DNA from 4 places in the Sporomusa termitida genome. Region 1 is predicted to be linked to each of the others. Evidence: riboswitches for the same ligand, from Rfam matches in the RefSeq annotation. Region 1 holds a riboswitch; each other region holds the start of a gene.

Region 1 (7,518 bases):
GGCAGCGTCTGCCAACCCCGGCGCTTGTGTAAGATCTGCGGCCAGTTGGTTGGCATTGCGGTGAACGGTTATTTCATCAGCCCCGTGAACGGTTATTTTCACCAGATTAGCATATGGCGGATAGTGTAACTGGCGGCGGAAGGTAATTTCGTGCTGATAAAAAGCCTGGTAATTGTGACCGGCACCGGCGATAATCGCATAGTGTTCAGGATTATAGGTCTGCATAACCACCCGGCCGGATTTTTTGCCGCGGCCGGCCCGGCCGGCCGCCTGCGTCAGCAGGGCAAAGGTTTTTTCGGCGGCCCGAAAGTCGGGCAGATTCAGGGCTGTATCGGCAGAGATGATGCCAACTGCAGTAACGTTGGGGATATCATGGCCTTTGGCCACCATCTGCGTGCCCAGGAGAATGTCATAGGTGCCGGCGGCGAAAGCCGACAATATTTTGTCATGCGCCATTTTGCCGCCGGTGGTGTCCTGATCCATGCGAATGATTCTGGCGGCCGGAAAGGCGGCCGCCAGCGCTTCTTCCACCTTTTGCGTGCCGGCGCCGAAATAGCGAATATAGCGGCTGCTGCATACCGGACAAATATCCGGCACTGTGTGGCGCTCACGGCAGTAGTGGCAGCGCAATACCGTGGCTGAGGCATGATAAACCAGGGCAATGTCGCAATGCGGGCATTTGAGTACATGGCCGCATTCACGGCACAGCACAAAGGTCGAGTAACCGCGCCGGTTCAGCAGGATGACAGCCTGTTCCTGCCTGGCCAGTATTTCAGTCAGCATATCCTTCAGGGCCTGGGAGATAACACTGCGCCGGCCTTGGGCCAGTTCCTGGCGCATATCAACAACTGTAACCTCAGGCATCGGTGTATTATCGACCCGCTGATTCATTGGGATAAACACGTGGTCTCCCTGCCGGGCTTTGTAATAGGTCTCAACCGCAGGTGTGGCACTGCCAAGCACCACAACCGCCCCGGCCAGTCTGGCTCTGGCTAATGCGACCTCCCGGGCATGATAGCGGGGCGTTTCTTCCTGCTTATAAGTAAATTCATGCTCTTCATCAATAATGATCAGGCCTAGCTGACCGGCCGGGGCAAATAAGGCCGACCGGGCGCCGATGACAATGCCTGCCTGGCCGGCCTGCAGACGGCGCCACGCATCATGCCGTTCGCCTACAGACAGTTTACTGTGCATGACCACGACATCTTCGCCGAAGGCTGCTTTAAACCGGGCTACAATCTGGCTTGTCAGCGCAATTTCAGGCACCAGTACGATCGCCTGCCGGTTAAGGCGCCTTGCCTCGGCAACGGCCCTGATATACACCAGGGTCTTGCCACTGCCGGTAACACCATGCACTAGGAAGGAGGTATGAAGGCCGGTGTTAATTGCCGGTATGATTAAACCGAGGGCATAGGCTTGCTCCGGTGTCAGGTTTACTGCCGGCGTCTGCAGACAGCCCCCGGCATAGCTGTTTCTGAATAAAGGCAGCTGCCGGGTTGTAATAAGGCCCTGTTCTGCCAGCTTTTTCACTGTGTCCTGCGTGATACTGAGACTACGCAGCTGGGCCGTGGTCAAATTCCCGGGCGCAGCCAGCAACGCGTTGAGCAGGCGGCGCTGAGCGGCCTTGTTTTTGGGGAGGGTTTGCTCAATCTGAGCAGCCGTTTCCCGGCTGACAGCCAGGTCAATAATGGTTGTCACACTGGCTTTGCCCCGTTTGCTGACAATATCGGCACTGATAATTAGTTTATGCTGTAAAAAGAATTTTATCATAGCCGCCGGGTCACTCGTCAGTTTGGCAAGGTCGGTCAGGGTGACAGGACCATGTTCATATATGTAGGTAAGCAGCGTCCGGAATTCTGCCGGCTTTTTGCTTAATAAAACAGCTGCCTGCTCAAAATCAACGCTGGCCGGGGCTTGATAGGCCTTCTGGGTTTTAATGCCCGACTGACCGGGGATAAATAAGCGCATGGCTTCGCTTAGTGAACACAGATAATAATCACTTAACCATCTGGCCGTGTTCAGCATATTACTGTCAAACCAGGGCACATGATCCAAAATCTCAAGAATTGATTTCAAGCCTTCGGTTTTTTCCGGTTCCAGGCTAATGATAAAACCTTCCACCTTACGGTTACCAAAAGGCACAAGCACCCGGCAACCTACCTGCACATTGGCTAAATGGGCCGGAATCGTATAAGAAAACGGTTTATCAAGGCTGCGGGCCGGAATGTTAACAATAACTTGAACAGTATTTGACATGTTTTCACCACTTATTACCGAATAAAGAGAAGGGGACTGTGCTAGTCCCCTTTTTAATTATTAAATAGATATTCGCTTTTTAATTGTCAAATACCTGCTGGCGGTTGTCCGGGTCATGAGCGGCCATTTCCCAGTCAACCCCAGTGTCCATTGGCAAACGTTTAAAAAAACGTTTAGTCCGGTGTCGGCGCAGCGGCGAAAAACGAAGCTTCATGATAAGCACTTCCTAACTCTGAATAGAGTAGCCAAGTGATTGCAACGTTTCCTCAATATAGCCGCTGGGGGTAACTGCTTCGTCATGAGTAACTGCAACCTGATGGGTGGTTAAGGACACCTTCACTGAGGAGACACCATAAAGATGGGACAAAGTATGCTCAATACGATCCCGGCAATGGTCGCCTTTCAGGCCGCCAACACGGTAGATGGATTGTTTGGTATTTTTCTGTGTAGCCAATGGAATACCTCCCTTGTTACTGAATTGAGTGTCCACAATTGTTAGTATTACCATTGGTCAATAATTAATTAGTTATAGATTGGCTTCTTTGCGCAGAATTTCCGCTTTGTCGGTCTGCTCCCAGGGCAGGCTGACATCAGTGCGGCCAAAATGACCATAGGCAGCAGTCTGACGGTAAAGCGGACGCCGGAGATTCAGGGATTTAATGATACCGGCCGGTCTTAAATCAAAATGCTTGTTGATGAGTTCAACTATTTTCGACTCGGAAATTTTAGCAGTACCGAACGTTTCCACCATAACCGAAACCGGCCGGGCAATGCCGATGGCATAGGCCAGCTGGATTTCGCATTTATCGGCTAAGCCGGCGGCAACTACATTTTTGGCAACATAACGGGCCGCATACGCCGCGGAACGGTCAACCTTTGTTGGGTCTTTGCCCGAAAAAGCGCCGCCGCCGTGCCGGGCCATGCCGCCATAAGTGTCGACAATGATTTTTCGGCCTGTTAAACCGGCATCGCCTTGCGGCCCGCCGACCACAAAACGACCGGTTGGGTTGATATAATATTTTGTTTTGGCATCCAATAGTTCTGCGGGCACGATCGGGACGACGACGGCGGCGATCAGATCCTTTTCAATTGTTTCCCGGTCTGCTTCCGGGCTGTGCTGAGTGGACACAACGATAGTATCAATACGCACCGGTTTGCCGTCTTCATACTCAACCGTAACCTGGGTCTTACCATCAGGACGGAGGTAACCGAGCTCACCGCTTTTACGGACCTCGGACAGCCTGCGCGCCAGCTTATGGGCTAAAGCGATTGGCAGCGGCATATATTCAGGCGTTTCGTTGGTCGCATAGCCGAACATCATCCCCTGGTCACCGGCACCAATTGCTTCAATGGCATCCATGGCGCCCTGTTTTGCTTCTAAGGCTTTGTCTACCCCCAGGGCAATGTCCGGCGATTGTTCATCGATCGAGATTAAAACACCGCAGGTTTCGCCGTCAAAACCATATTTGGCCCGGGTATAGCCGATACTCTTGATGGTTTCGCGGACAATCTTGGGAATATCTACATAGCAATTCGTGGTAATCTCTCCCACTACGTGCACTATACCGGTTGTTACCAAAGTCTCGCAGGCCACCCGGGCTGACGGGTCATGGGCCAGAATAGCATCAAGTACACTGTCGGAAATTTGGTCAGCTATCTTATCCGGATGGCCTTCCGTGACAGATTCAGATGTAAAAAGCACACGTTTTTTTTCCAAGATCATTATCCCTCCCAGTTTATATTTTAAGAAAAGGTTTGGCTTGTACCAAGCCCTTTAGGACGGTGGCAGAAGCCGCCTGTGCTTAGGGTATAGGCGTTTTTATGTCCACAGAATTTATTTATAAATCCTGGTAGACTAAAAAAAGAAAACCCCCGCAAGGGGGCGTGATTTTTCTTTCACTCCCATCTTACGGTCTTGCCGCCGGAATTGGCACCGTTTTTAGCCGGATACTGCTAAATGGTTGCCGCGGTTTCATCGGGCCAGTCCCTCCACCAACTCTTGATGAGTATAGAGTATGCAATTTTCATATCAAATTTTAATCGAATTAATAAAAAAAATCAAGTAGAATTTGTCAGCATTGCACAAATTTTGTCTAAAATAATTTCTGCAACCTGTTGTTTGCTTTGCAGGGGCAGTGCCTCCACCATGCCGTTTCTGTGAACAAGTTTCACAATATTGGTGTCCAGGTTAAAGCCGGCCCCGGGTAAAGTGACGTCGTTGGCCACGATCATATCCAGGTTTTTCTTGCGCAGTTTTTCCTGGGCATGTTCAATCAGCCCTTCTGTTTCAGCCGCAAAGCCAATTAATAGCTGTCGCTTTTTCCGCTGGCCCAAATCGTACAGGATATCCGGGTTTTTGACCAGACTCAGGGTTAGTGTATCGCCGGTTTTCTTTATTTTTTGCTCGGCCGCCAGTTCAGGCCGGTAGTCGGCAACCGCCGCTGCTTTTATGACGATATCAACGGCGTCAAAGTCAGCCAGAACCGCATTGTGCATCTCTGCCGCTGTTTCTACCCGTTTTATGGTAATTCCCGGCGGCACAGGCAACCCGGAAGGTCCGGAAATTAAAATAACCTCAGCACCGCGGGCTGCTGCTGCCTGGGCCAGGGCATAGCCCATTTTACCGCTGGAACGGTTGCCGAGATATCTGACAGGGTCAATGGGTTCCCTGGTGCCAGCGGCAGTAACCAGCAGGCGTTTCCCCGCCAGCTCACGGCGGGGGTGCAGGATTGACAGCAGATTTTCCACAATTGCTGCCGGTTCGGGTAACCGGCCGGGTCCTTCGATGCCACAAGCCAGCATACCTGAGGCCGGTTCCATAATATGATAGCCTAAGCTTTTTAACTTGGCTAAATTTTGCTGGGTGACCGGGTTGAGAAACATATTTGTATTCATCGCCGGTGCGAGCATAACCGGCGCCGTAGTGGCCATGACTGTGGTTGTAAGCATATCGTCCGCAATACCATTGGCTATTTTGCCAATGGTATTGGCTGTTGCCGGGGCAACTAAAAACAAATCAGCCCGCGAAGCCAGAGCGATATGCTGGACATTCCACGTTTTGGGTTCTTCCCACATATCGGTGATAACCGGATTGCCGCTGATTTCCCGGAAGGTGAGCGGCGTGACAAAAGCGGTAGCGGCTTTTGTCATAATAACATAGACATTACAGCCGGCCTTTTTTAAACGGCTGACAACATCTACTGTTTTATAGGCAGCAATGCCGCCGGTAACGCCTATGACAATCGTTTGACCTGAGGACATGATTTCCTCCTATTTAATGCCGGTTTTGGTACGTTCATAGGTTATTTTCCGCTGGGCTATTTCCTCCAGGGCCATTGTTACAGGTTTATTGGATTTCGACTCTGCTGAAGACGGCTTTCCGTCCATGATTTCCCTGGCCCGTTTGGCAGCAAGCACCACCAGTGTGTATTTACTATCAACTTTCGCTACTAAAGCATCTAAAGACGGATTAATCATTAGGTTTTCCCCCTAGCCTTTACTTGCAGGTTTGCCTATACACTTTGAACGGTAGAGGCTGTCAATTAAATCAGTATTGCGTTCGGCCCGGTACTTTTCGGCAGTGATTATAGTTTCGATTCTTTGGACAGCGGCAGCTACCTGATCATTAACCACGATATAATGATAGTTGTGCGCCAGCTTAAGCTCACTGCTTGCACAGTGTAAACGATTTTTGATTACCTCAGGGCTGTCAGTACCGCGTTTGTAAATCCTGTCAGCCAGCTCATCAAGGGAAGGCGGGACAACATATACATAAACACCCTGCGAAAAATTATCCTTGACCTTCATGGCTCCCTGTGTATCAATTTCCAGTACAACATCAAACCCGCTATGTAGCTGGTCAAGCACATAGCGGCGTGGTGTACCATAGAAATTACCGTAAACTTCTGCCCATTCCAGCAGCTCACCGTTGTCAATCATGGTCTTAAACTGTTCTTTGCCAGTAAACAGGTAGTTTACCCCATCTACCTCTCCCACCCGCGGCAGGCGTGTAGTAGCTGATATTGAGTATTTGAGACGGGGATTGCTACGCAGCAACTCACGGCAAATAGTACCTTTTCCGGTACCGGAAGGTCCGGAAATAACAATCAAAATTCCTTGCTGCGTCATCGTCAATCTCCTTTTAGGCGGTTATTCGGCAGATTCATCACTGGTATCTTTGCTTGTTAGACGGTGGGCCACTGTTTCCGGTTGTACAGCCGATAAAATGACGTGGTCGCTGTCAGTAATAATTACTGCCCGGGTCCGACGTCCGTATGTAGCATCAATAAGCATACCCCGATCACGGGCTTCCTGAATAATCCTTTTGATGGGAGCAGATTCCGGGCTGACAATAGAGATAATCCTGTTAGCCGATACGATATTGCCGAAGCCAATGTTGATCAATTTTATATCCATTAAGACTCCTCCTATGACATTTATAGGCTGTTAGACGTAGCTCTCCTATATTACTCTATGTTTTGGATTTGCTCTCTGACCTTCTCAATTTCACTTTTAATTTCAACCACCACATTAGCAATTGTCGAATCGTTGGCCTTAGAAGCAATGGTATTTGTTTCCCTGTTAATCTCCTGCACAATAAAATCCAGCTTGCGTCCAACCGCTTCAGCTGCTGTAACCGTTGCTTTAAATTGAGATAAATGACTTTTTAAGCGCACAATTTCCTCAGTAACATTCGTTCGGTCGGCAAATAGTGCGGTTTCCTGGATCAGTCTGGTTTCATCAGGTTCTGCTCCGGCCGCAGCCAGCAGTTCCCGCATGCGGACCAGCAGTCTTTCCCGGTAATCAATAAGGATTTGCGGGGCTCGTGCTTCAATGCTGGCTATATATGTGTACAGTTTGTCAACCCGCTCCAGCAGGTCACGCTCAATATTGGCTCCTTCAGTTTCCCGCATTCTCATCAGATTTAATACCGCTGATTCAATCGCCGTTCCCAATTTAGGCCATAATTGCTCAACATCTTCTGTTATTTCCTCCACCTTGAGCACATCAGGATATTTAGCAAGATGAAAGATATTATCGCTGGCAGGCATTTCAACGATACCGGCTAATTCTCTCATTGCATTATGGTAAGCTATTGCCAATTCTTTGTCAACCCTTACTGTCCGTTTCTTTTCTCCGTATTCATCCACAGTGATAAAAGCATCAATCCGGCCACGCAAAATAGTATTGGCAATACTGCGGCGGATTTTGTCTTCCAGACTGCCGAAAGTTTTCGGCATACGGATTACAATCTCGTTATAC
Region 2 (7,518 bases), 1.5 Mb from region 1:
TGGGCGTTTTTTTTGGTGCTCATGCTAAAATTCCTCCACTATTCATTGTCTGTGTGAAACTAAAAAGAGGCCGAAGATGTTCTGCACATCCTCGGCCTTCAGTTTTCTGATCAACCAAGTATTTTTCAACTATAAAATTTTATTACAGCATGATTACTTACCACCAGTACCGCTGATAGCACCACCTGGCAAGAGGTTGGCACAATTTCGGCAAACCATACGGGCCGAGCCGGGTGCTGCCATCCATCCCCCTCCCTGCGGCGATTGTAGAAAGGCTGTAACGGAAATAAAAAGCCAAGGTTCGCCTATCGAACCTTGGCCTTCAGTATATTTCTGATCAGCACATAACGCTTGTAATGGGCTCAGGTAACTGAGTACCATATTTGTAAATCATGATAGCATATTACTCTATAGGTGTCAACGCTTAAATTCCTTCACCATGGAGTCCGGTAAATTTACCTACCCGGTATTTTTCGGTCCGCTCCACCTGAATAATTTGTCCTGACTGAATCTGGATGGCAACCTTCCCGTACTCCATGCCACTGACAGACTGTAAAATCCGCGTCCGCAGAGCAGCGCCATCTGCTGCCTTTACTGCAGTTTTGCCGCTGGCTTTTGGCTGATGCTCACAAATCCGGATTTTCTCCAGTTTTTCAATTTGAATTACCTTTGAATCCTGGACTACTAAAGTAAGCGAGCCAAAGCTAATATCTCGCACCGCATGTTCAATAAGCGCAAGACCGGCATCAGAGAAATGCTTGCCTGTACTCATAGGACCCTGTTTAGTCATTGATATTTCCTCCATTTGGCTCTACTAGTGCTAGGCATGTTTTTGCCGGAATCCATACGTCCCAGACACTTGCCGGCCAATACCCTGAATTTTGCCGGTGATACACCCCCGGCAATGGGCTGGCGTATCATTTATACATATTTTCCCCGGATATAACAGATACATCTGTCGGTACTCACCCTCGGTAACATTGGGCATAACCACATTAGCACCACGCTGCAGTGCCAGCACGCGCCCCTGAGGATGGAGTGATTCCATGGCCGTTGTCGCCGGAATATTAATATCAGGCAGCAACAGACGGGTCATGGCCATGACTTTGGTGCTCAGGTCGAACGTACCGCCGGCTTCAGCGGCCAGCGGTGTATCCGGGTTAGGAATAAACGGCCCTACCCCGATCATATCAGCATCCATCTTTTTAAAGAAAAGAATATCGTCAGCCAAGGACTCTATTGTCTGGCCTGGAATACCAACCAAACAGCCGGTCCCCAGCTCAAAGCCCAGTTCTTTTATATCCTGCAGACACCGTACCCGGTTATCCCAGCTCATTCCCGGGTCCAATTTCTCGTACAGTTCTTTGTCTGTAGTCTCAATGCGGAGCAGATACCGGTCGGCCCCGGCTTCCCGGTAAGCCTGGTACACTTCCCGGGGCTTTTCACCCACACTAACCGTTATTGCCAAACCAAGCTGCTTAATTTTCTTAATGATGGTAACCATCGTATCAACATCAAACCATTCGTCTTCGCCGGACTGCAATACCACGGTGCGGTAGCCGTATGATGTTGCCTTGCCGGCAAAATCAATAATTGTATCGATATCCAGCCGGTACCGGTCTACCTTTTTATTATCACGCCTCAGACCACAATACAGGCAGTTTTGTTTGCAGATGTTAGAGAATTCGATGAGACCACGCAGATGAACCTCATCCCCTACATATTCCCGGCGCACCCGGTCGGCAGCAGCGAAGAATTCTGCTGCATATTGATTATCGGTTAACAGTGCAACAATTTCGCACTTTGTAAGTTCATGGGTTATTTCGGCTTTTTTAATTAGTGTCTGGATATCGCACACATCCGTCATATGCTCAGTCCTCCCCTATATTCCCCAAAACAGATGTACCCTTTTGCAATTATGATATCTGGTTTTTGGACTGACGTCAACAAAAAGAACATCGCCCAAGTAACAAATGTCTATTGACAAATGATAATAACTATGACAAAATAATAACCAATAATTCAATATAAACTTATCAAGAGTGGTCGAGGGACTGGCCCTATGACACCCGGCAACCGGCGTTTATGCAAGGTGCTAAATCCAGCGGAGCAATCCGGAAGATGAGTTATCTGCGCATATAGGCGGCTCTTCTTGCGGAAGAGCTGTTTTTTCTTGCCCCCATCAAAATGTATAAAAATGCAAAGCTATAATCTAAGGGATAAGAAAAATTTATGCCCTAAAGGGCACAGGTGGATTCTGCCGGCGTCCTACAAGACTTGTCACAAGCCAAGTTTTTCTAAATCATTATTAAAACAGGAGATGATCACTATGAAATTTGCTACTAAAGTTGTTCAGGCCGGACTGGTTAGTGACAAAACTACCGGTGCTATCAGTACACCGATCTATCAGACAGCCACCTTCCGCCACCCCGAGCTTGGCCGCAGTACCGGCTTCGACTATTCGCGCACGCAGAATCCAACCCGTAAAGCAGTCGAAGAGGCAGTGGCAACCCTGGAAGAAGGCCATGCCGGCTTTGCCTTTGGCTCAGGTATGGCAGCCATTACATCGATACTTATGCTGTACCGGCCCGGTGATCATGTTATTATAACCGAAGACTGTTACGGCGGTACCTACCGCATTCTGGACAAATTATTTAATCAGTTTGGCCTCACTGCCACTTTTGTGGATACCGGCGATCTCGACCAGGTACAGCAGGCGCTGCAGCCGGCAACCAAAGCCATCCTGTTGGAAACGCCGACAAATCCGCTGATGAAAATCGCCGATATAAAAGCCATCGTTGCTCTCGCCCGGAACAGCAGCGAGAATCCCATCCATGTTATTGTTGACAACACTTTTTTATCCCCCTATCTCCAACGGCCGTTAACCCTTGGCGCCGACATCGTCGTGCACAGTGGTTCCAAATATTTATCAGGCCATAATGATGTTATCTGTGGCCTGGTCGTAGCCAAAGACGCTGCACTCTGTGAAAAAATTGGCTTTATCCAAAATGCTGCCGGCGCTATCCTCGGACCGCAGGACAGCTGGCTGCTGCTGCGCGGCTTAAAAACCCTGGCCATTCGCTTACGTCAGCATGAAGAAAATGCTTTGATTGTCGCCCAATGGCTGGCCGCTCACCCCAGTGTTACCAAGGTGTATTATCCGGGGCTGCCCGATCATCCCGGTAAAGATATACAAGATGCGCAGGCTACCGGTTATGGCGGCATGCTCTCTTTTGTCGTGGACCATCCGCGCTTGCCGGCGCAGGTGCTGCGTAAAGTAAAAGTCCTCCAGTTTGCCGAGAGTTTAGGCGGTGTTGAATCCCTGATTACCTTTCCGGCTGTCCAAACCCATGCCGATATCCCGGCAGACATCCGGCAGCGGTTAGGCATCAGCGACTGTCTGCTGCGACTGTCGGTAGGCATTGAAGATGTTGAGGACATCATTGCCGATTTGGCTCAGGCCCTGGATTAACAGCGGTAATTTGAAAATAGAGCCAGAGACCAGTCTCTGACTCTATTTTTCTTATATTATGTTTGCACGCCGCCAGCGGTTTAATACCTCAAAAATTGGCTACAACCGCCGCCCGATAATATTGATAACCGCGGTCATCACCAGCAGCAGCCTCTTTGTCAGTCAGCTTCTGATAGGCCACATAGGCTCTCAGGTTTTTACTAAATCCGTAATTATAAGCAACGTTTAAGCCTTTTAAATTTCTCACATCAGAAAATGCCTCAGTAATCCCTGCTCCAGCCTTGCTTTGCAGGCTATAGGAGGTTAGTCTGCTGATCGAGTTTTTATCAACATGGTAGTATTTTACAACTATATTGTTCTGGCCTTTGGCCACAATCTCCTGATTGCCGATTGTGGCGATAGCTGTCCAGGCCGTCTTATCTGAATCGGCTTGCTGGTTATAAACATACTCGCCGCCCAGCGAAAAACCGTCATCAAAGCGATATTTAGCATTGCCGTGCAGGTATTCCGCCAGGGTTGTATGTACATTCCCCCGGTCTTTAAGGGTGGCGTACCCGGTGCCATAATTTAGTTTGCCCTGTTTGGCGGCAGCCTCCAATGAGGCGACATCAATCGTGGTGCCGGCTGACCCGTTCTTTTGCTGGCGGCCCCAGTTGCCGACAAGCTTAACTGCCCCGACCGCAGTTGCGAATTTTATACCGTCAAAGCTGATACCGCCGCTGTCCACAATGAAACCGGTTGTCCCCAGCTTCAGTTCCTGGGCGCCAACCGTAGTTTGCACGGCGCCAATAGTACTAGTCAGAAAAATCCGGTCAAGCGTAACGTTATTTTTATTATCATCGGCGGCTGCGTTTGAGCCAAAGCTGGTAAAAGTTCCGCTGGAATACTTATATTTCGTACCTGATTTCGTCGTGCCTGATGCCAATCGCAGACCAAGACTGGTGTTAGCATCGACTTTAGCTACACCATTCAGTCTGACGCGGTAGGCTCCACCGACACTGGAAGGTACTGTGCCGTTATTGTCCTGTGAGGTATAACGGACTTCGGCAATGCCGCTAAACTTAAGATTAGGCTGATTTTTCTCCAGCTTGTTCAAACGGACACCGATATTGTTTAGCTCGGCAGCAAATTCTGCCGAAAGTTTATTCAATAACCCCTGCTGATGATTGTTGGCCTTGGTGTAATTTTCCAGACCCCGTGCTATTACAACAGCGAATTCATAGCGGGTCAATGCCTTATCGCCGCGAAAAGCACCATCACTATAGCCGTCAACCAAACCGGCTTGCTGCAACTGGTTAACAGCATCATAAGCCCAGTGGTTGGCGGCAACGTCGGAAAAATCGTTTGCTGCCACAGCAGAACCGGCCATACTCAGGACTAACAGAATCGCGATTAACAGTATAATTGATTTTTTCATTTCAGACTTTGCCTCCTTGTATAATTCAGATAGATCAAGAGAAAATTTACCGGCGATTACTACACATAACAAAAACCTCCTTCAAAATTTGCACCTTGCAGGAGGAGGTCAAACAATGCTATATTTATAGCAAGGCAGACCTCACTCGTGAGGTGTGCTGGGGAGGAAGTCGCTTAACTCTTGGTCGGGGAGGGCGGCTTCCTTTTATATTATAAAAAGCTGTGTCCCTGGTTAATTGGGAAACAGCCTCCAGCTTTTAGCCAGCCAGTTGTCCAAACTAATGGTTTTTACACAGACGGTCACCGGTGTTTAATCAACATCACTCCTGTTTAATAAAAATAAGGCCAGAACAGCGTTTCCACAGAAACGGCATTCTGACCTTCGGCTTTTTTCCAATCAGTCTTAATCCACAGCATTTAACTATGAATTAAATTATAACTTAAACTACTGTAAAAACGCAAGCGTATTTTCTGTATCCTGCTAAAATTTTTTAGTACATCAGCGATCATGCTCAACCCCCTTTTTCCGGAAATCCCGCTCCTTCATGTCCGCCGCCTTGCAGGCCATTTTCTGCAGCAGGCCATAGACCGTACTCCGTTCCGCTGCCGTCAGGTCACTTGTCATTACCTCCGCCCAATCATTAAGTACGGAGCGGATGACCGGTTCCATTGCCCGCCCTTTTTCTGTCAGAAACACCTTATTGGCGCGCCTGTCGCTTACATCAACCTGCCTATATACATACCCCAGCTCCTCTAACGCCAGAATTGCCCGGGCCGTTGTCGCCTTATCCACATAGAAATATTTGCTCATTACATCCTGGGTTACGCCCTCCTGACGATACAAGAATAATAAATACCGGTAATGTTTATTGCCAATGCCATAGTCAGCAAAGCTTTTATCAAAATAAGCCTGCCCGGTGCGGTATAAGATGGATATCCACTTGCCCATATACGGTCGTTCCTGCATATGCCACCTGCCATTTACATATTTGATCATACCAAGACTTAAGTCTGTTACTACAAAACTATCACAAAATAGTTGACCGCGCAACTATTTTGTGATAGTTTTGTGGTAAGTACTGTCAGAGGAGCCGCCAGCCTATGCGGATTGCGAAATCACTGTCCCCTACTCATCCCTTCCGGGCCTTAAAACACCGCAATTATGCATTATTTTTCTTTGGCCAGGGTATCTCATTAATTGGCACCTGGATGCAGCGCATCACAATCGGCTGGTTAGTATACCGGCTGACCGGCTCAGCCCTAATGCTTGGCACGGTCAGCTTTGCCACGCAAATCCCAACCCTCCTGTTAGCGCCCTTTGCCGGCGTGCTTGCCGATCGCATGAACAAGCACCGGCTTTTGCTCATTACCCAGATCCTCTCCATGCTGCAGGCATTGGCGCTGGCAATCCTTGTCCTTTCCGAACAGGCTCAAATCTGGCATATCATTGCCCTGGGCTCATGCCTCGGGATCATTAATGCTTTTGATATGCCTGTCAGACAATCCTTTATCATCGAAATGCTGGAATCAAAAGCAGATTTAGGCAATGCTATCGCTTTGAATTCTTCACTGGTCAACGGCGGAAAAATACTGGGGCCTTCCATTGCCGGTATGCTTATCCTGCTGCTGGGGGAAGGAATGTGCTTCCTGTTAAATGGTCTCAGTTATATTGCCGTTATCCTGGCCCTGCTGGCCATGAGGCTGCCGGTGCAACCGGCACTTGCTCCCCAGAAAAAAATATGGCTTGAACTGCAGGAGGGATATCATTATGCCACCTCCTCCCCAACCATCCGCTCGGTACTCACGCTGGTTGCGCTGGTAAGTCTGGCCGGTATGCCCTATATAGCCTTGATGCCTGTCTTTGCCGGGACGATCTTACAGGGCGGGCCGGATACGCTGGGCTACCTGATGTTCGCCAATGGTGCCGGTTCCTTAATCGCCTCGGCCTTCCTCACAACCCGCGCCGGTACAGTTAAAATAGTCTATCTGCTTATTTTTGCCTCATCGCTCCTGGGCCTGGGCCTGATCTTATTTTCTTTGTCCACGCAGTTTTGGCTGTCACTTGCTGTTATTATCAGTGTTGGCTTCGGCCTGATGCTGCACTCTGTCTGCAGCAACACGCTGCTGCAAACGGTTGTTGCCGACAACAAACGCGGCCGGATCATGAGCTTTTATACCATGGCTAATATGGGCACAACACCGTTGGGCAATCTACTGGCCGGAGCTGTCGCCAACGACTGGGGGGCCGGCCCCACCATTTTTGTTTGTGGTATTTGCTGCATCCTGGGGTCAGTTATCTTTGCTTGGCAGGCAAAACTACCAAAAGATGTCCTGCCCCATTGACACCACGCTCCTGCCTGTAGTACTATAAGCTTAAATTACAAGGGCTGATCGGTAAACACCGAAGGCTAAGGTATATCTGCTGATATGCCCTAGCCTTTGGTGTTTTTACACATGAAGCTGCCTCCCCATCAATTAATTATATAGCAATAAGGCCAAAGAGCTGGCTGGCAAGCAGCTTCTTTGGCCTTATTGCCTGATTTGTCCTGTTAATACCCTCAACTCAGTACGTGTAGATATATTGCTTTGTCTGTCTCTAATTGAACCGTGTAAGCACAACCGAATAGATG
Region 3 (7,518 bases), 850 kb from region 1:
GGTATCCCCGTAGCGGAACACGTTTTAGCCCTGATGCTGGCCTTTAACCGGGGGCTGCCTGTCAGTATCCGCCAGCAGGAGGTGAAACAATGGCAGCGCATGCCCACAAGCGAATTGCATGACCAAACAATTGCGATTGTCGGCTTGGGCTCCATTGGCCGGGAAATTGCAAAAAAGGCGAAAGCCCTGAGTATGAAGGTCCTGGCCAGCAAGCAGGAAATTACGACCGAGCTGTTTGTTGATAAACTATACCCTGCCGATAACGACAGCCTGCTTGAGATGCTGGGCCAGGCCGATTTTGTCGTCATTGCGCTGCCGCTCACCGAACATACTCATAACCTGATCGGCCTGCCTCATTTTGCAGCGATGAAACCCTCGGCCTACTTTTTTAATATTGCCCGGGGTAATATTGTTAACGAAGCCGACCTGATTGCGGCTTTGCAGCAGCAGCTGATTCAGGGCGCCGGCCTGGATGTGTTTACCACCGAGCCCCTGCCGGCCGACAACCCCCTGTGGGATATGCCCAATGTCATCATTACGCCGCATATGGCCTCCCTGTCACCGGCCTATCTCGACCGGGCGGTTAAGCTGTTTGCCGACAATCTCACCCGCTTTGTCCAGGGGCGGGATATGATTAACCTTGTTGATAAAATAAAAGGGTATTAATGCCGGCTGTCGGCCAGGCGCAATATTACCAGTTCCGGTTCATCATCAACTGCCGGGGCCTGATGGTGCCGCTCCACAATCCTGATCATGGCCGGGGCAGCGCCGATAGCCTGCAGCATGACGGCCCCCCGGGCCGCATGCTGATAATAAATATATAGGGCATGGCGCAGATTGGCCACTTTGCCGCCTCGCCCCGGACGGGCCCAGCCTCTGGCCCAACCGGCAGCTACCTTATCCAGAATAACTGTCAATACTTTATCAAAAGTGCTGACATCGCCCCGTACTTTGCCAACATCATGTAACAAGGCGCACTGCAGCAGCAGTTCCTGATCAATCGTACAATCGCCGCTGCCAAGAGCAGACGCCGTATAGGCAACATTCAGGGCATGCCGCTGGTCAGGCAGGTTCATCTGCCAAAACAGCGCAGCCTGGCCGGCGGTTAAATGGCTGGCAACAAACTCCCGGTCCTGCTGGGTAATCCGGGCCGACAAGGCTGAGACCAGCTGTTTAACCCGTTTACTCAATATAAATCAACTCTTCATAGCCGGACGCGGACGCCAGCAGCTCGGCCTTATCCCTGGCCGCCGGGGCCAGGGCCAGTTTGGTGCGCCGGCCGTCTTTACGGCATTGCTGCGCCGCCTCAATCGCCGGCGAGAGCCGGCCTTCCGCCCAGGCAATATACACCTCCGGCGCCGGCACACTGACACTGATCCCCTGCCGTTCCATCGCCAGCAGCACCCGTTCAATGCCCAGCGCAAAACCTGTGGCCGGATTGTCAACCCCAAAAGAAGCCAGCATCTTGTCATACCGGCCGCCACCGCAGAGCGGGAAGCCCAGGCCGGGTGTATAACCTTCCAATACCATGCCGGTATAATAATCAAAATCACGAATAATCCCTAAGTCAAAATTCACATACCGGTCAACACCGTAGCCGGCCAGCAGCCTGCGGATATCGGCCAGATTGTCCAGAGCCCTGCGGCTAAGGTCATTATTTACCAGCCGGCAGGCCTTGTTCAGCATTTCCTCCTGCCCATGGAGCAAAGGGATTTGCTGCAGCAAAGCCTGTGCACCCCGGGTCAAGCCGCTTGTCGCCAAGATTTCACCAAGTCCTACTAAATCCCGTGATACCATAGCGCATTTGATCTGCTGCTGACACTGCGGGGTTAACCCGCTCTCAGCCATAAGGCCGTTGATAAAATCCACCTGGCCTAAACTGACCTGAAAATTAGCCAGACCTGATTCCAGCATGGTTTCCACGGCCAGGGCCACCACCTCGGCATCAGCCGCCGGGCCGGGCGCACCCAAGAGTTCAACCCCGGCCTGATAAAATTCACACTGCCGGCCGGCCTGAGCCTGTTCGTGGCGGAATACATTGGTCAGATAAAACAGCCGCAGCGGCAGCGGCCCATCCTTCAGCCTGGTCGCCGCCACGCGGGCAATGGGCGTAGTCATATCCGGTTTAAGCACTAAAATACGGTTGTTGTTATCAAAAAACTTAAATACATGCTGGTGCATATCACTGCCGGTACCGACCGTAAGGGTTTCAATATATTCAAACGTTGGGGTTACCACTTCATCATAGCCCCAACGGGAAAATAGTTCAGCCAGCGAGCCTTCGACAATCCGCTTCTGCTTAGCTTCCCGCAGCAGCAGGTCCCGGGTACCGTAAGGGATTTGCGGTACAAACTGATTTTTGCTCATAACTACACCCCCTTTTCGTCAGCCTTATTTCCCTCTAAATGGCCCAATACTGCCTTGTACCCGTCGGCACCATAATAAAGACAGCGTTTTACCCGGCTGATTGTCGCTGTACTGGCACCGGTCGAGGCCACAATATCATCATAAATGACCCCTGCTTTTAATAAGCGAGCCACTTCCAGCCGCTGGGCCATGGCTTTGATCTCGCCGATTGTACAAACATCCTCAAAAAACTGATAACATTCCTCTTCAGTTTGCAGCGACAAAATACCCTTGAACAACTGATCTGTCAGTTCATCTTTCAATTTGGGATTTACCGGCATGCTATGCGCCTCCCTGTAATACTTGCTATTGATATGCTTAGTTCGCTGTTAACCCGGATTTTCCTTCTTTAATCCTTTTTATCTTTATTTAATTAAAATAGGTTATATAATAAAATTTGTCTTCTTCACGTAAATAATACATTAATAATCCTGTTGACAGATACATTTTGCCATGTTATCATAAATTTTGTAAATTAAATATACTCATCAAGAGCTGGCTGAGGGAATGGCCCTATGACGCCGCGGCAACCATCGCGCAGGTGAAACGGTGCCAATTCCAACAGGATTAACTCCTGACAGATGAAGAACTGGACAACCAGCCTCTTCACACTGTCGGAGAGGCTTTAATTATTGGCCATGGAGGGAGGACCGCAAATCACTTCTGCCTGCTGTCAACAACCACATTATATTTTTATCCGGGAGGAATAATGTATGAAAAAAATTACCTTATTACTGATTACAGTCTTATTGGCATTATCCGCGTTTATCAGCGGCTGCGGCGGCAAAGAGACCCCGGCGCCGGCAGCTGTGGAAAAAAAGACGGTTAAGGTTGGCGCTACCGCTGTACCGCACGCCGAGATTCTCAATGTGATCAAGCCGGTTTTGGAAAAAGACGGAATTAATCTGGTTATTGTCGAAATGAGCGACTATGTCCGGCCGAACATTGCCGTGGCCGAAAAAGAGCTTGACGCCAATTTCTTTCAGCACATTCCTTACCTGACAAAATTCAGCAGCGAGCGTAATTTGGATCTAACCTATACCGCCGCCGTACATATCGAGCCAATGGGCATCTATTCCAAGAAAATCAAAAGCCTGGATGAGCTGCAAAGCGGTGCCCAGGTTGCCATTCCTAACGACCCTACCAACGGCGGCCGGGCGTTAGCCCTTTTAGAAAAAGCCGGCATTATTAAACTGAAAGACGGTGCAGGGATTAATGCCACGGTAAAAGATATCGCAGAAAACCCCAAAAACGTTAAAATCAGCGAACTGGAAGCTCCCCAGCTGCCGCGCGCCCTGGACGACGTTGCTTTAGCGGTTATCAATACCAATTATGCCCTGGAGGCAAAACTGGTCCCGGCCAAAGATGCCCTTTTTATTGAGCAGAAAGACTCGCCTTATGTCAACATTCTGGCCGTCCGCAAAGGGGATGAAACCCGCCCTGAAATTCAAACGCTGACCAAAGCCCTGACTTCTGAGGAAGTTAAAAAATTCATCAACGAAAAATATCAGGGCGCCATTGTCCCGGCCTTCTAACCAGTAGTAAAAAAAGGCTTGCACCCTTTCGCAGAGAAAGAGGCGCAAGCCTTTTTTGGGTCTGCCAGAACTCATAAATGAATTCTGTGGAAATAAGAATTTATAAGTTTTGACAGGCTAACAGTCCTATAGACTGCAGGGAACCAAGATTCAATGCCGGACTTGAGCAAGGGGAAGGGGCCCCCGTAACCCCGGTAACCCACCGGCCATTGCCGGAAAAAGCGTTCCGCAGGAGAAAAGCCGGGCGGTATTCCGTTAAAAAATCCGTCTGTTTGAGCGCAGCGAGTTTACGGATTTTAGGAATACTGTCCGGCTTTTCAGCTTTTGGAGGCTTCGGGCCTAGACCTTTTGTTACTTTACTATGAAAACATCTCCTATGTGTCAGAAAAAAAGGGCGCACAAATACAAGCCTTATAGTCTAGGGCCCAAAAATTTATGGTATGTAGGCAATTAGGCCGTAGCTGTGGTGGGGAGCTCCCAACCCAAAGCCGCTAATTTTTTCAAATATGATTGTATTTTCTTCTCCCGGTTAAATCGATTGTAATACTCGGAACCTAACTCTCGATAAGGAACGCCTGTTTTTAGTATGTGGTAGATCGCTATCAGTAGGGAATGGGCGACAGCTACGGCGGCTCTGCTCTCCCGAATGAGCTGGACAATATGTGGTTCAAGCAGGAAGTCATATCAATTTTGGGGTCGAGTTCTTAGCTCAAAAAGTATCGACCTTATGCCACACTTTAATTATACGACATTGTTTTCGTTTATGGTGATGCTACTGCGCGCGTTGCATCTGATTTTGGGGCGATGCCAAAAGTAAAATTATTCCCTTGTATTTCAAAAGTAACTGCTATACGCACAGCCTGCAAGACCACGTCAGGGGTTTTCTTGTTGCATTCAACGCGCCACAACACCATAGAGAAAAATATCGGCAATATTATTAGCATTCGCCTCAATCGAATCGGCCTGGGCATCGACAAAGCCCTGAAAAACCATCATTACGATGACACTAAACAGCCCGTGGGCCGCTTTATGCACATCACACGGGCGAATAGCCCCCTGCTCAATTCCGGCTTGCAAAATCGTTTCCAGTACGCCAATGGTATGGACAAATCTTTCCCGGTATTTTTCGCGCTGGGCCGCAGTAAAATTTGTTGATTCCTCATGGCCCAGACCGCGCATTTCATGCATGAGCACCCGCCATAAATCGGCATTAGCGACATAAAACTCTAAAAACACCTTGATCACTTTTTTTATTTTGATGAGCGGCACTTCATCAAGACCGGCCAGCCGGTTGAGCTCAGTTTCAAATTTTGCGCTGCGCTCTTTGACCAGGGTATAAAAAAGCTGCTCTTTACTGGCAAAATAATTATATACCGTGCCTTTGCCGGTATCCGCCATGGCAATAATCTCATCCACAGTGGCCCGGTGATATCCCTTATGGGAAAAAACAGTATAGGCGGCATCCAGTATTTGCTGTCGTTTCATATGGTTCCTCCTGTCACCCTGCCCACGTTAGCCTGGAAATAATCAGCGCCACCATCCCGATGGCTATCGCTAATTTGAAGATAAGACCCAATGCCTGACCGACAACAATGCTTTTTGCCACCCGTCCAGCCTTTTCCCGGTTGCCTGTAGCCGCATATTCTGCCAGATAGCCGGCGGCAAAAGAACCGCCGACGGCCCCGGCAATGGAACCCAGGCCCGGCATTATCCCCGTACCAAGGATCCCGCCGGCGATACCGCCGATAAAGGCGACTATGATCGCCGTTTTCGAGGCATTTTCCTTTTTTGCCCCTAACGAACCGGCTACAAACTCAACCAGCTCCCCGGCCAGTACGGCGCCAAACAGAATGAGTAAGGCCGTATTATTCATAGCGGCAAAGGGTGCCAGATAACCATAACCCAGGGCCACGAAAAAAATCAGCCAATTCCCGGGTAAGCCGATAACAGTTAAGCCAATGCCAATAACAGTCACAACAATGACCAGTAAATTAATGGCTGTTAAACCAGCATCCAAAGTATGCACTCCTTCTGCACCCTGCATTTACTTCCGGTTGAACGCCCGGTGAGCAATGTCGTTACGATATTGCATGCCGGCAAACTTTATCTCAGACACAGCCTGGTAGACCTTGGCCACTGCCGCCTGAATATCATTGGCTACCGCAGTCACGCCCAGCACCCGGCCGCCATTGGTTACAATCCGGCCGTCTTTGCAGCCTGTCCCGGCATGAAAAGCGATGGCCCCCTGGGCCTGGACCCGATCAAGACCGCTGATAGGATCACCTTTGGTATAGCTGCCGGGATACCCGTCAGCGGCCAGTACCACACACACGGCGGCTTGGTTTGCCCATTCCAGCGTGATATCTGCCAGCCGTTCGTCGACACAGGCTTCCATAACAGCAACCAAATCACTGTTCAGGAGCGGCAGCACAACCTGGGTTTCCGGATCGCCAAACCGGGCATTAAACTCAATGACCTTGGGTCCTTGTTCAGTAATTATTAAGCCCGCATACAAACAGCCTTTATAGATAATCCCCTCCTGGCGCAGGGCATCCACCACCCGCTGCAATACCTCCCGCGTTACCTGCGCCCGCACCGCCTCGGTAACCACCGGCGCCGGCGCGTAGGTGCCCATCCCGCCGGTATTGGGCCCCTGATCATTATCAAATATCCGCTTATGATCCTGGGCGGCGATCATGGGCGCGACGGTAAAACCGTCAGTAAAGGCCAGCAGCGAGGCCTCTTCCCCTGCCAGATACTCTTCAATAACCACCAGATTGCCGGCACTGCCAAAGGCCTTATCCTGCATAATCATAGTCACTGCCGCAATTGCCTCTTCCACAGTCATGGCGACAACAACGCCCTTACCGGCAGCCAGGCCGTCAGCTTTTACCACAATCGGCGCCCCCTGCTCCTGTATGTAGGCAATGGCCTTCTCCGCATCGGCAAAGGCGGCGGAGGCCGCAGCCGGAATGTTGTATTTATGCATAATCCCTTTGGCAAAAGCCTTGGAACCTTCTAATTGCGCCGCCTGCCGGGACGGGCCGAATACTTTAAGATTAAGAGCGGTAAAATGGTCGACAAGGCCATTGGTCAAGGGCAGTTCAGGCCCGACCACGGTTAAACCGATGTCATGGGCTAAGGCAAATCTGCCTAAGGCTTCATTATCAGTTATATCCAGCGCCACACACTCTGCCAGCGAAGCCAGGCCGGGATTCCCCGGCACACAGTATAGCTTCTCCACCCGGGGACTCTGTTTCAGTTTCCAGGCTAAAGCGTGTTCACGCCCGCCGCCGCCAATAAGTAAAATATTCAAAATACCACTCCTCAGAATTCATTAAAACCAGTTAACAGCCATAAGGCCGAGATACTCTTTGACAGCCAGCTGCGAATTATAGAACGCATCCGCCCGGGGCCACAGCTGATGCCATTCAAAAATAAACTTTGTATTCGTTTGGTAATCGGTGGGATAGGGCACCACTGCCACCTGATATTTAGCAAAATGCGCCACAGACCGCTTCATATGGAACGCGGAGGTCACCAGGATCGGGCTGGTAAACCCCTCCGCCGCCAAAAT
Region 4 (7,518 bases), 2.5 Mb from region 1:
GCGAACGAAGCGGGAATGAGTTGCAAAAAAGAGGCCCAAGCGACTGTTTACCACAAACACAGGTGCCTGCTAAAGCGAAAGCTGACGTATAGGTGCTGACACCTGCCCGGTGCCGGAAGGTTAAGAGGAGAGCTTAGAGCAATCGAAGGTTTGAATTGAAGCCCCGGTAAACGGCGGCCGTAACTATAACGGTCCTAAGGTAGCGAAATTCCTTGTCGGGTAAGTTCCGACCCGCACGAAAGGTGTAACGACTTGGGCACTGTCTCAACGAGGGACCCGGTGAAATTGAAATACCTGTGAAGATGCAGGTTACCCGCGACTGGACAGAAAGACCCCATGGAGCTTTACTGCAACCTGACATTGAGTTTTGGTAAATGATGTACAGGATAGGTGGGAGACAGGGAAGTGCGGACGCAAGTCTGTATGGAGTCGATGTTGGGATACCACCCTTTATTTACTGGAGTTCTAACTCAAGGAGTAACGAAACTGAGGACAGTGTCAGGCGGGCAGTTTGACTGGGGCGGTCGCCTCCGAAAGAGTAACGGAGGCGCCCAAAGGTTCCCTCAGCGCGGCTGGAAATCGCGCGAAGAGTGTAAAGGCAGAAGGGAGCTTGACTGCAAGACAGACAAGTCGAGCAGGGACGAAAGTCGGGCTTAGTGATCCGGTGGTACCGAGTGGAAGGGCCATCGCTCAACGGATAAAAGCTACCCTGGGGATAACAGGCTAATCTCTCCCAAGAGTCCATATCGACGGGGAGGTTTGGCACCTCGATGTCGGCTCATCACATCCTGGGGCTGAAGTAGGTCCCAAGGGTTGGGCTGTTCGCCCATTAAAGTGGTACGTGAGCTGGGTTCAGAACGTCGTGAGACAGTTCGGTCCCTATCCATCGCGGGCGTAAGAGACTTGAAGGGAACTGCTCCTAGTACGAGAGGACCGGAGTGGACGGACCGCTGGTGTACCAGTTATCCCGCCAGGGGTAGAGCTGGGTAGCTACGTCCGGAAAGGATAAACGCTGAAAGCATCTAAGCGTGAAACCAGCCTTAAGATGAGGTCTGTCATTCGCAAGAAGTAAGGCCCCTTGAAGAAGACAAGGTAGATAGGCCAGGAGTGGAAGTGGAGCAATTCATGGAGCGGACTGGTACTAATAGGCCGAGGACTTGACTTACACCTCGTTTGCACGACGTGCAAACATAAGCAGCGAACCAGCTTGCCGCGAGCCGAAAGGCGAACCGGGAAGTTGCGTGAGTCGCTTAGTTAGAGCGGAGCGATAACATCCATAATGTATGTTGTAACTCCGAGCTGGCAACCAGTAAATTACTATTGCGCAAATCTTTCTTCTGTGAAGTTTTCAGGGAACAAAGAGATAATTAGGAGGTTCCGCGCTCCGCTTGGAACTAAGCGATTCACGCAGGTTTCCGCGTCGCTATCGCTCCTAAAAACCTGGTTCTCTGCTTATGGTTCTCTGCTTATCCAGTGACGATAGCTGTGGGGCTCCACCTGTTCCCATACCGAACACAGCAGTTAAGCCCACAAACGCCGAAGGTACTTGGCTGGAAACGGCCCGGGAGAGTAGGAAGTTGCTGGTTAGCAAGAAAAGCACTCACTGTTGCAGTGAGTGCTTTTTATTATGGAAAGCGAACAGGCTTAGACCGTTCAGAGTGCCCCAGCTGCGAGGCGGAGCGAGGACGCCGCCGTAGTCGTACTGGAAGTACGTCGGAGGGGGCGCCCGCAGTGCCAACGAAGCAGCTGGGGTGCTATGGACGGTCGTAGCAGCCGAAGGTACTTGGCTGGATGGGCCCGGGAGAGTAGGAAGTTGCCGGTAGCAAGTGTCTGCTTTATGCAGATGCTTTTTTTATTTGCAATAATATATTATAATTACTATTGATATTGGAGAATTTACCAGTAGATTTAATATCAGTAAGACAAACGGCAATACGCGAAGGAGGTTTAATCAAATGGCAAGGCAAATAGGCAAAGAGTTTATGGAGCAAACCAAGTACAAGTTTGCTACACCTTCCGATCAGGCCCGGGGTTTGCCACAGCCACCGGTGGAAATGGATATCGGTAACCCCGGCCTGGTGATCGATTTGCCAGACCATGGGGCATGGCAGGCTGATATTTCTCTAACCCAGGCAATTCTGCAAAGGACCAGTGTCCGTACTTATGCCGCAAAGGCATTGTCATTAACTGAGCTTTCCTATTTGCTGTGGTGTACACAAGGGGTTAAGTCGATTGAACCGCATTTGGTCACGTTCAGAACCGTACCTTCAGCCGGGGCAAGGCATGCTTTTGAGACATATTTGTTAGTGAATCAGGTTGACGGTCTGGAGCCGGGCCTATATAGGTTTTTAGCCGTCGATCATCAATTGGCCAAGGTAGAGGTCACAGGCAGTGCTGCTGATATAATTACTGAGGCCTGTTTGCGGCAAAAATTTGTTAAGGCAAGTGCGGTTACATTTATTTGGACGGCAGCTGCCTATCGCATGACCTATCGCTATGGGCAGCGCGGCTATCGGTATTTACACCTGGATGCCGGTCATGTCTGTCAGAACCTCTACCTGGCGGCAGCGGCAGTGGACTGTGGTGTTTGTGCAATTGCAGCTTTTGATGATGATAAACTTAATGCGGCCCTGGCTATCGATGGTGATAATCAGTTTGCGGTCTATGTAGCTACTGTTGGCAAAAAAGCATAAGGTATAACATATCACATTACAAAGACGGGTGAGGAAACCAACCTTAGCCGCCCGATAAAATTCTTGACAGTTACATATACCTGTGGTAATATTACTCAAGAATAAAAAAAGATACAGTATTTTTCATCAAGAGTTGGCTGAGGGACTGGCCCTATGAAGCTGCGGCAACCATCGCAAAGGCGAACGGTGCCAATTCCTGCAGCCTGTAAGGGTTTGGCAGATGAAGAATAGCATAGTCTTGAATTATGCCTCTTCGACTGCGGAGAGGTTTTTTACATGATTAGCAAGTATATCGGTTTATGATCATAAGTAAGAACGCCAATACCCTAAAGGGCCCCGGCGGCTTCTGCCGGCGTCCATGAAGGACTTGGCACAAGCCAAGTTTTTTCTTATTGTATATCACAACAGGAGGCAGATAACTATGATTTCATTAACAGGCTTACAAAAGATATATAACGGCGAGTCTGGTACGGTAATCGCCCTTGATCATGTATCTTTGAATATAAAGCAGGGAGAGATCTATGGCATTATTGGTAAAAGTGGCGCTGGGAAAAGCACTCTTATCCGCTGCATAAACCTGTTGGAACGTCCTACCGCCGGCCAGGTATTTATTGCTGGCCAGGAAATGACAGCGTTGTCAGAAGTGCAATTACGCGATGCCCGTAAAAGTATCGGCATGATTTTTCAGCATTTTAATCTGTTGTCTTCGCGCACAGTGCTCGACAATGTGGCTTTTCCCTTGGAGATTGCCGGTGTCGGTAGAACTGAACGGGTAAAAAAAGTACTGCCGCTGTTAGAGCTTGTTGGCTTATCTGACAAAAAAGATGTCTATCCGGCCCAGCTCAGCGGCGGGCAAAAACAGCGGGTCGGCATCGCCCGGGCTTTGGCAAGTCAGCCCAAAGTGCTGTTATGCGATGAAGCAACTTCAGCCCTTGACCCGCAGACGACAGAGTCAATTCTGGCTTTATTGAAAGATATTAATAGAAAATTGGGCTTAACGATTGTCCTGATTACCCATGAGATGCATGTAATTAAAGCAATCTGCGATCAAGTGGCTGTAATTGAAGCCGGCCGGCTTGTAGAAACCGGGAGGGTGCTTGATGTATTTACCAGGCCCCAGTCAGACACCGCCCGCGAGTTTATTAAAGCCGTAGTAAATAATAAATTGCCGGAAGCCCTGGCGGAGATTGTATCAGACAAGCCGGTTGCCGGCAGCAACCTGGTTGTGCGCTTATCTTTCTTCGGGGCGGCCACTAATGAACCGGTTATTGCCGGCCTGATCAGGCGTTTTGCCGTTGATGTCAACATTATCTCCGGTAATATTGACCATTTGCAGGCCACACCGTATGGCACGCTGGTTATAGAGTTGTCCGGCCAACAGGAGGATATTCAAAGTGCGTTGCGTTATCTGCAGGCCAGAGATTTGGGAACAGAGGTGATTGGCTATGTCACAAGACATGCTTATGCTGCTGGTTGAGGCTTGCGGGGAAACCGTCTATATGGTAGCTGTTTCAGCCCTGGTCTCCGCCTTGCTGGGAATCCCGCTTGGCGTAATCCTGGTTATCACCGGCAAGGGCCACATAAAAGAGAACCTGGTATTTAATCAGACCTTAGGAGCAATCGTTAATGCTGCCAGGTCAACGCCGTTTATTATTTTAATGGTCGCTATTATACCTTTTACCAGGATTATTGTTGGTACTTCAATCGGCACCAATGCGGCGATTGTACCCCTCACAATTGCAGCAATTCCCTTTGTCGGCCGCGTTGTCGAGTCGGCCCTCAAGGAAGTGGATGCCGGGCTGGTCGAAGCCGCACAGTCAATGGGGGCATCGCCCCGGCAGATTATCCTGAAGGTACTTATTCCGGAAGCCCTGCCGTCTATACTATTGGGACTGACATTAATGGTGATCAGTTTAATTGGTTACTCGGCCATGGCTGGTGCCATTGGCGGCGGTGGCCTGGGAGACCTGGCGATCCGCTATGGTTATCAACGCTTTAGAGCAGATGTCATGCTGGCAACGGTCGTTATTCTGATTGCGCTGGTACAGATCGTCCAGTCCAGTGGTGACTATTTTGCCCAGAGACTTAACAAACGCTAGAATATGGAAACAGAACTATAGGGGGAATACGTAAGCATGGAAGATAATATCCGTAATATTCGTGAAGGCGGTTACGCGTCAGCCAAGGCCCGGCAATTTACCGAATCGGTCATCAGAGAGATGAGCCGGATTGCGGCTGCGCATAATGCGATTAACCTCGCCCAGGGTTTCCCGGATTTCCCGGCCCCGGCAGCGATTAAACAGGCTGCTGTCAGGGCTGTTAATGAGGATTATAATCAATATGCTATAACCTGGGGGACCAAAGGCCTGCGTGATGCCATTGCCGCCAAGGTGGAACGGGACTATGGTGTTGTTATCGACCCTGAAAGTCAGCTTACCGTGTGCTGCGGGGCCACAGAGGGCATGATTGCCACCCTCTTGGCCACTGTTAACCCGGGCGATGAAGTCATTATTTTTGAACCGTTTTATGAAAATTATGGCGCCGATGTCATCCTGTGCGGGGCGGTACCCCGGTATGTCAGCTTAACCCCGCCGGCATTTAACTTTAACCGGGAGGAGCTTATTGCCGCTTTTTCCGATAAAACCAGGGCCATCATCATTAATACCCCCAATAACCCAACCGGCAAAGTCTTTAATCGCGAAGAACTGGAGCTCATTGCCCAGTTGTGCAGGAAGCATGATGTGCTGGCAATCAATGATGAAATCTATGAACATATCCTGTATGACAATACTGAGCATATCCCGCTGTGGACCTTGCCGGGCATGACCGACAGGACGATTGCGGTAAATAGTGTATCTAAAACCTTCAGCGTAACCGGCTGGCGTATTGGTTATGTTCAGGCCTCACCGGCGATCACGGCTTCGGTGCGTAAGGTACATGATTTTCTTACCGTAGGCGCGGCGGCCCCCCTGCAGGTAGCCGCGGCCGAGGCTTTTACTTCTGGCCTGGAATACTATGCGGAATTGGCTGGTTTTTATAGCGAACGGCGGGATTATTTGCTTAATGCCCTGGAGAAGGTTGGCTTTAGCTGTGTGCGTCCACAGGGAGCCTATTATATTATGACCGACATTACACCGTTTGGCTGGGACGACGATGTTGCCTTTGCTAAATACCTGGCCAGCGAGATTGGGGTGGCGGTTGTGCCCGGCTCAAGCTTTTTCCGGCCTGAAAGCAATGCCGGTAAAACCTTGGTCAGGTTTTGTTTTTGCAAAAAGTTTGAAACCCTGCAGGCAGCAGCCGACCGCTTGACCAAGCTGACAGTTAAATAATAGGAGTTATAAAAGGGGGACATGAGAATGAATAAGTACATAAAAGCAGTAGCCTTGGCCACGGTCCTTGTGGCTGCAGTTGCCGGACTTACCGGCTGCAGTAAGCCGGCAGCAACGCCGGCAGCAGATAAAATACTCAAGGTCGGGGTAACGGCCGGCCCGCATGCCGAAATTATGGATGTTGTTAAACAAGTCGCTGATAAAGACGGTCTGAAGATTGAAGTTGTTGAATTCAATGATTATGTTCAGCCTAATGTGGCCTTAAGCCAGGGGGATATTGACGTCAATAGTTTTCAGCATCAGCCGTATCTGGACAATATGGTCCAAGACCGCAAATATGATATAGTGTCAGTTGCTAAAACTGTTATTTATCCTATGGGCATATATTCGAAGAAGATTATCGCGCTTAATGAGCTTAAGCCAGGCGCCACGATTGCCATTCCCAACGACCCGACCAATGGGGGCCGGGCCTTATTACTGCTGGAAAAACAGGGATTAATTAAGCTTAAACCGGGAGTCGGCCTGAAAGCGGCCGCCGCTGATATTGCCGAAAACCCCAAGGGCTTTAAAGTCAAAGAACTTGACGCTGCTCAGGTACCGCGTTCGCTGGAAGATGTTGATCTGGCGGCCGTTAACACCAACTATGCCATGACCGCCGGGCTTGTTCCCAACAAAGATGCGCTGGCGATTGAGGACGGCAATTCTCCGTATGCGAATATTATTGCTGTAAATGCAAAAGACAAGGATAACCCGGCGATTACTAAACTGATCAAGGCCTATCACTCCGAAGAGGTAAAAAAGTTTGTTAATGAGCATTTCAAAGGCTCCGTAATTGCTGTCTGGTAATTGTAATATCGTGCTGAATGAGAAAAACCACGGTCTAGCGGCCGTGGCTTTTTTCTTACTCGGCCTGCAGCCGCAGGTTTTTTATCCTGATAGAAAGGATAACTTTCTCTGGATAAGGGCAACATCGGCTTACGCTTTCGCCAAAGGCTCGGCGCAAGCCGTGTTTTGTGCAGGAGTTTGTCCTGAGTAAAGCGAAAACCCTTTCAACAAGAAAAGTATTGAGAAGATAAGGAGCGACTATGCGCATCTTACATACAGCCGACTGGCATTTTGGCAAAACGATTGAAGGCCGGGACAGACACCGGGAGCAGGTGGCGTTTGTGGAGGAATTAGCGGGCATTTGCGCAGATGAACGCATTGACCTGGTACTGGTGGCCGGAGATGTCTTTCAAAGCCCTAACCCCAGTGCGGCAGCCGAGGAATTGTTTTATTATGCGGTTGACAAGCTGGCTGACCATGGCCGGCGGGGTGTGGTCATTGTGGCCGGCAACCATGATAATCCGGACAGGCTGTGTGCTGCCTCACCCCTGGCCGGCCGTTTAGGCATTACTCTGGCCGGCTTACCTAAAGAAGAGCTTGGCCCAACCAGTCCGGGGCCGGGGAAGGTGTACCGGGTCAATGGCGGTCAGGCCTGGCTGGAATTGGCTGTG

What was found. Region 1 has a riboswitch for S-adenosylmethionine ahead of metK (methionine adenosyltransferase). Riboswitches for the same ligand answer to the same signal wherever they lie in the genome.
Region 2: linked by a shared signal. The riboswitch ahead of SPTER_RS02905 (trans-sulfuration enzyme family protein) and the one ahead of metK (methionine adenosyltransferase) in region 1 are both predicted to bind S-adenosylmethionine.
Region 3: linked by a shared signal. The riboswitch ahead of SPTER_RS14165 (MetQ/NlpA family ABC transporter substrate-binding protein) and the one ahead of metK (methionine adenosyltransferase) in region 1 are both predicted to bind S-adenosylmethionine.
Region 4: linked by a shared signal. The riboswitch ahead of SPTER_RS22520 (methionine ABC transporter ATP-binding protein) and the one ahead of metK (methionine adenosyltransferase) in region 1 are both predicted to bind S-adenosylmethionine.

Annotation. Positions count from the first base shown of each region.
Region 1 is NZ_CP036259.1:2,144,844-2,152,361, forward strand. Features, by position in the region: gene priA (primosomal protein N') at 1-2,256, opposite strand, end outside; gene SPTER_RS25635 (hypothetical protein) at 2,336-2,470, opposite strand; gene SPTER_RS09900 (heavy-metal-associated domain-containing protein) at 2,483-2,710, opposite strand; gene metK (methionine adenosyltransferase) at 2,783-3,973, opposite strand; SAM riboswitch class I at 4,156-4,265, opposite strand; gene coaBC (bifunctional phosphopantothenoylcysteine decarboxylase/phosphopantothenate--cysteine ligase CoaBC) at 4,315-5,517, opposite strand; gene rpoZ (DNA-directed RNA polymerase subunit omega) at 5,527-5,733, opposite strand; gene gmk (guanylate kinase) at 5,746-6,384, opposite strand; gene remA (extracellular matrix/biofilm regulator RemA) at 6,406-6,672, opposite strand; gene SPTER_RS09930 (YicC/YloC family endoribonuclease) at 6,723-7,518, opposite strand, start outside.
Region 2 is NZ_CP036259.1:659,113-666,630, reverse strand. Features, by position in the region: gene SPTER_RS02925 (DUF1847 domain-containing protein) at 1-23, opposite strand, end outside; gene SPTER_RS24995 (YezD family protein) at 425-790, opposite strand; gene hydE ([FeFe] hydrogenase H-cluster radical SAM maturase HydE) at 821-1,867, opposite strand; SAM riboswitch class I at 2,031-2,128, shown strand; gene SPTER_RS02905 (trans-sulfuration enzyme family protein) at 2,330-3,472, shown strand; gene SPTER_RS02900 (S-layer homology domain-containing protein) at 3,561-4,889, opposite strand; gene SPTER_RS02895 (MarR family winged helix-turn-helix transcriptional regulator) at 5,388-5,855, opposite strand; gene SPTER_RS02890 (MFS transporter) at 5,990-7,231, shown strand; gene SPTER_RS02885 (nitrogenase component 1) at 7,485-7,518, opposite strand, start outside.
Region 3 is NZ_CP036259.1:2,992,202-2,999,719, forward strand. Features, by position in the region: gene SPTER_RS14145 (D-2-hydroxyacid dehydrogenase) at 1-666, shown strand, start outside; gene SPTER_RS14150 (HDIG domain-containing metalloprotein) at 663-1,190, opposite strand; gene hisZ (ATP phosphoribosyltransferase regulatory subunit) at 1,183-2,367, opposite strand; gene SPTER_RS14160 (YerC/YecD family TrpR-related protein) at 2,370-2,687, opposite strand; SAM riboswitch class I at 2,889-2,994, shown strand; gene SPTER_RS14165 (MetQ/NlpA family ABC transporter substrate-binding protein) at 3,120-3,941, shown strand; gene SPTER_RS14175 (TetR/AcrR family transcriptional regulator) at 4,836-5,426, opposite strand; gene SPTER_RS14180 (DUF456 domain-containing protein) at 5,440-5,958, opposite strand; gene purD (phosphoribosylamine--glycine ligase) at 5,986-7,257, opposite strand; gene SPTER_RS14190 (YdcF family protein) at 7,279-7,518, opposite strand, start outside.
Region 4 is NZ_CP036259.1:4,868,597-4,876,114, forward strand. Features, by position in the region: rRNA gene SPTER_RS22505 (23S ribosomal RNA) at 1-1,165, shown strand, start outside; rRNA gene rrf (5S ribosomal RNA) at 1,470-1,586, shown strand; gene SPTER_RS22515 (SagB/ThcOx family dehydrogenase) at 1,956-2,693, shown strand; SAM riboswitch class I at 2,814-2,920, shown strand; gene SPTER_RS22520 (methionine ABC transporter ATP-binding protein) at 3,115-4,170, shown strand; gene SPTER_RS22525 (methionine ABC transporter permease) at 4,139-4,792, shown strand; gene SPTER_RS22530 (pyridoxal phosphate-dependent aminotransferase) at 4,829-6,022, shown strand; gene SPTER_RS22535 (MetQ/NlpA family ABC transporter substrate-binding protein) at 6,050-6,868, shown strand; gene SPTER_RS22540 (exonuclease SbcCD subunit D) at 7,108-7,518, shown strand, end outside.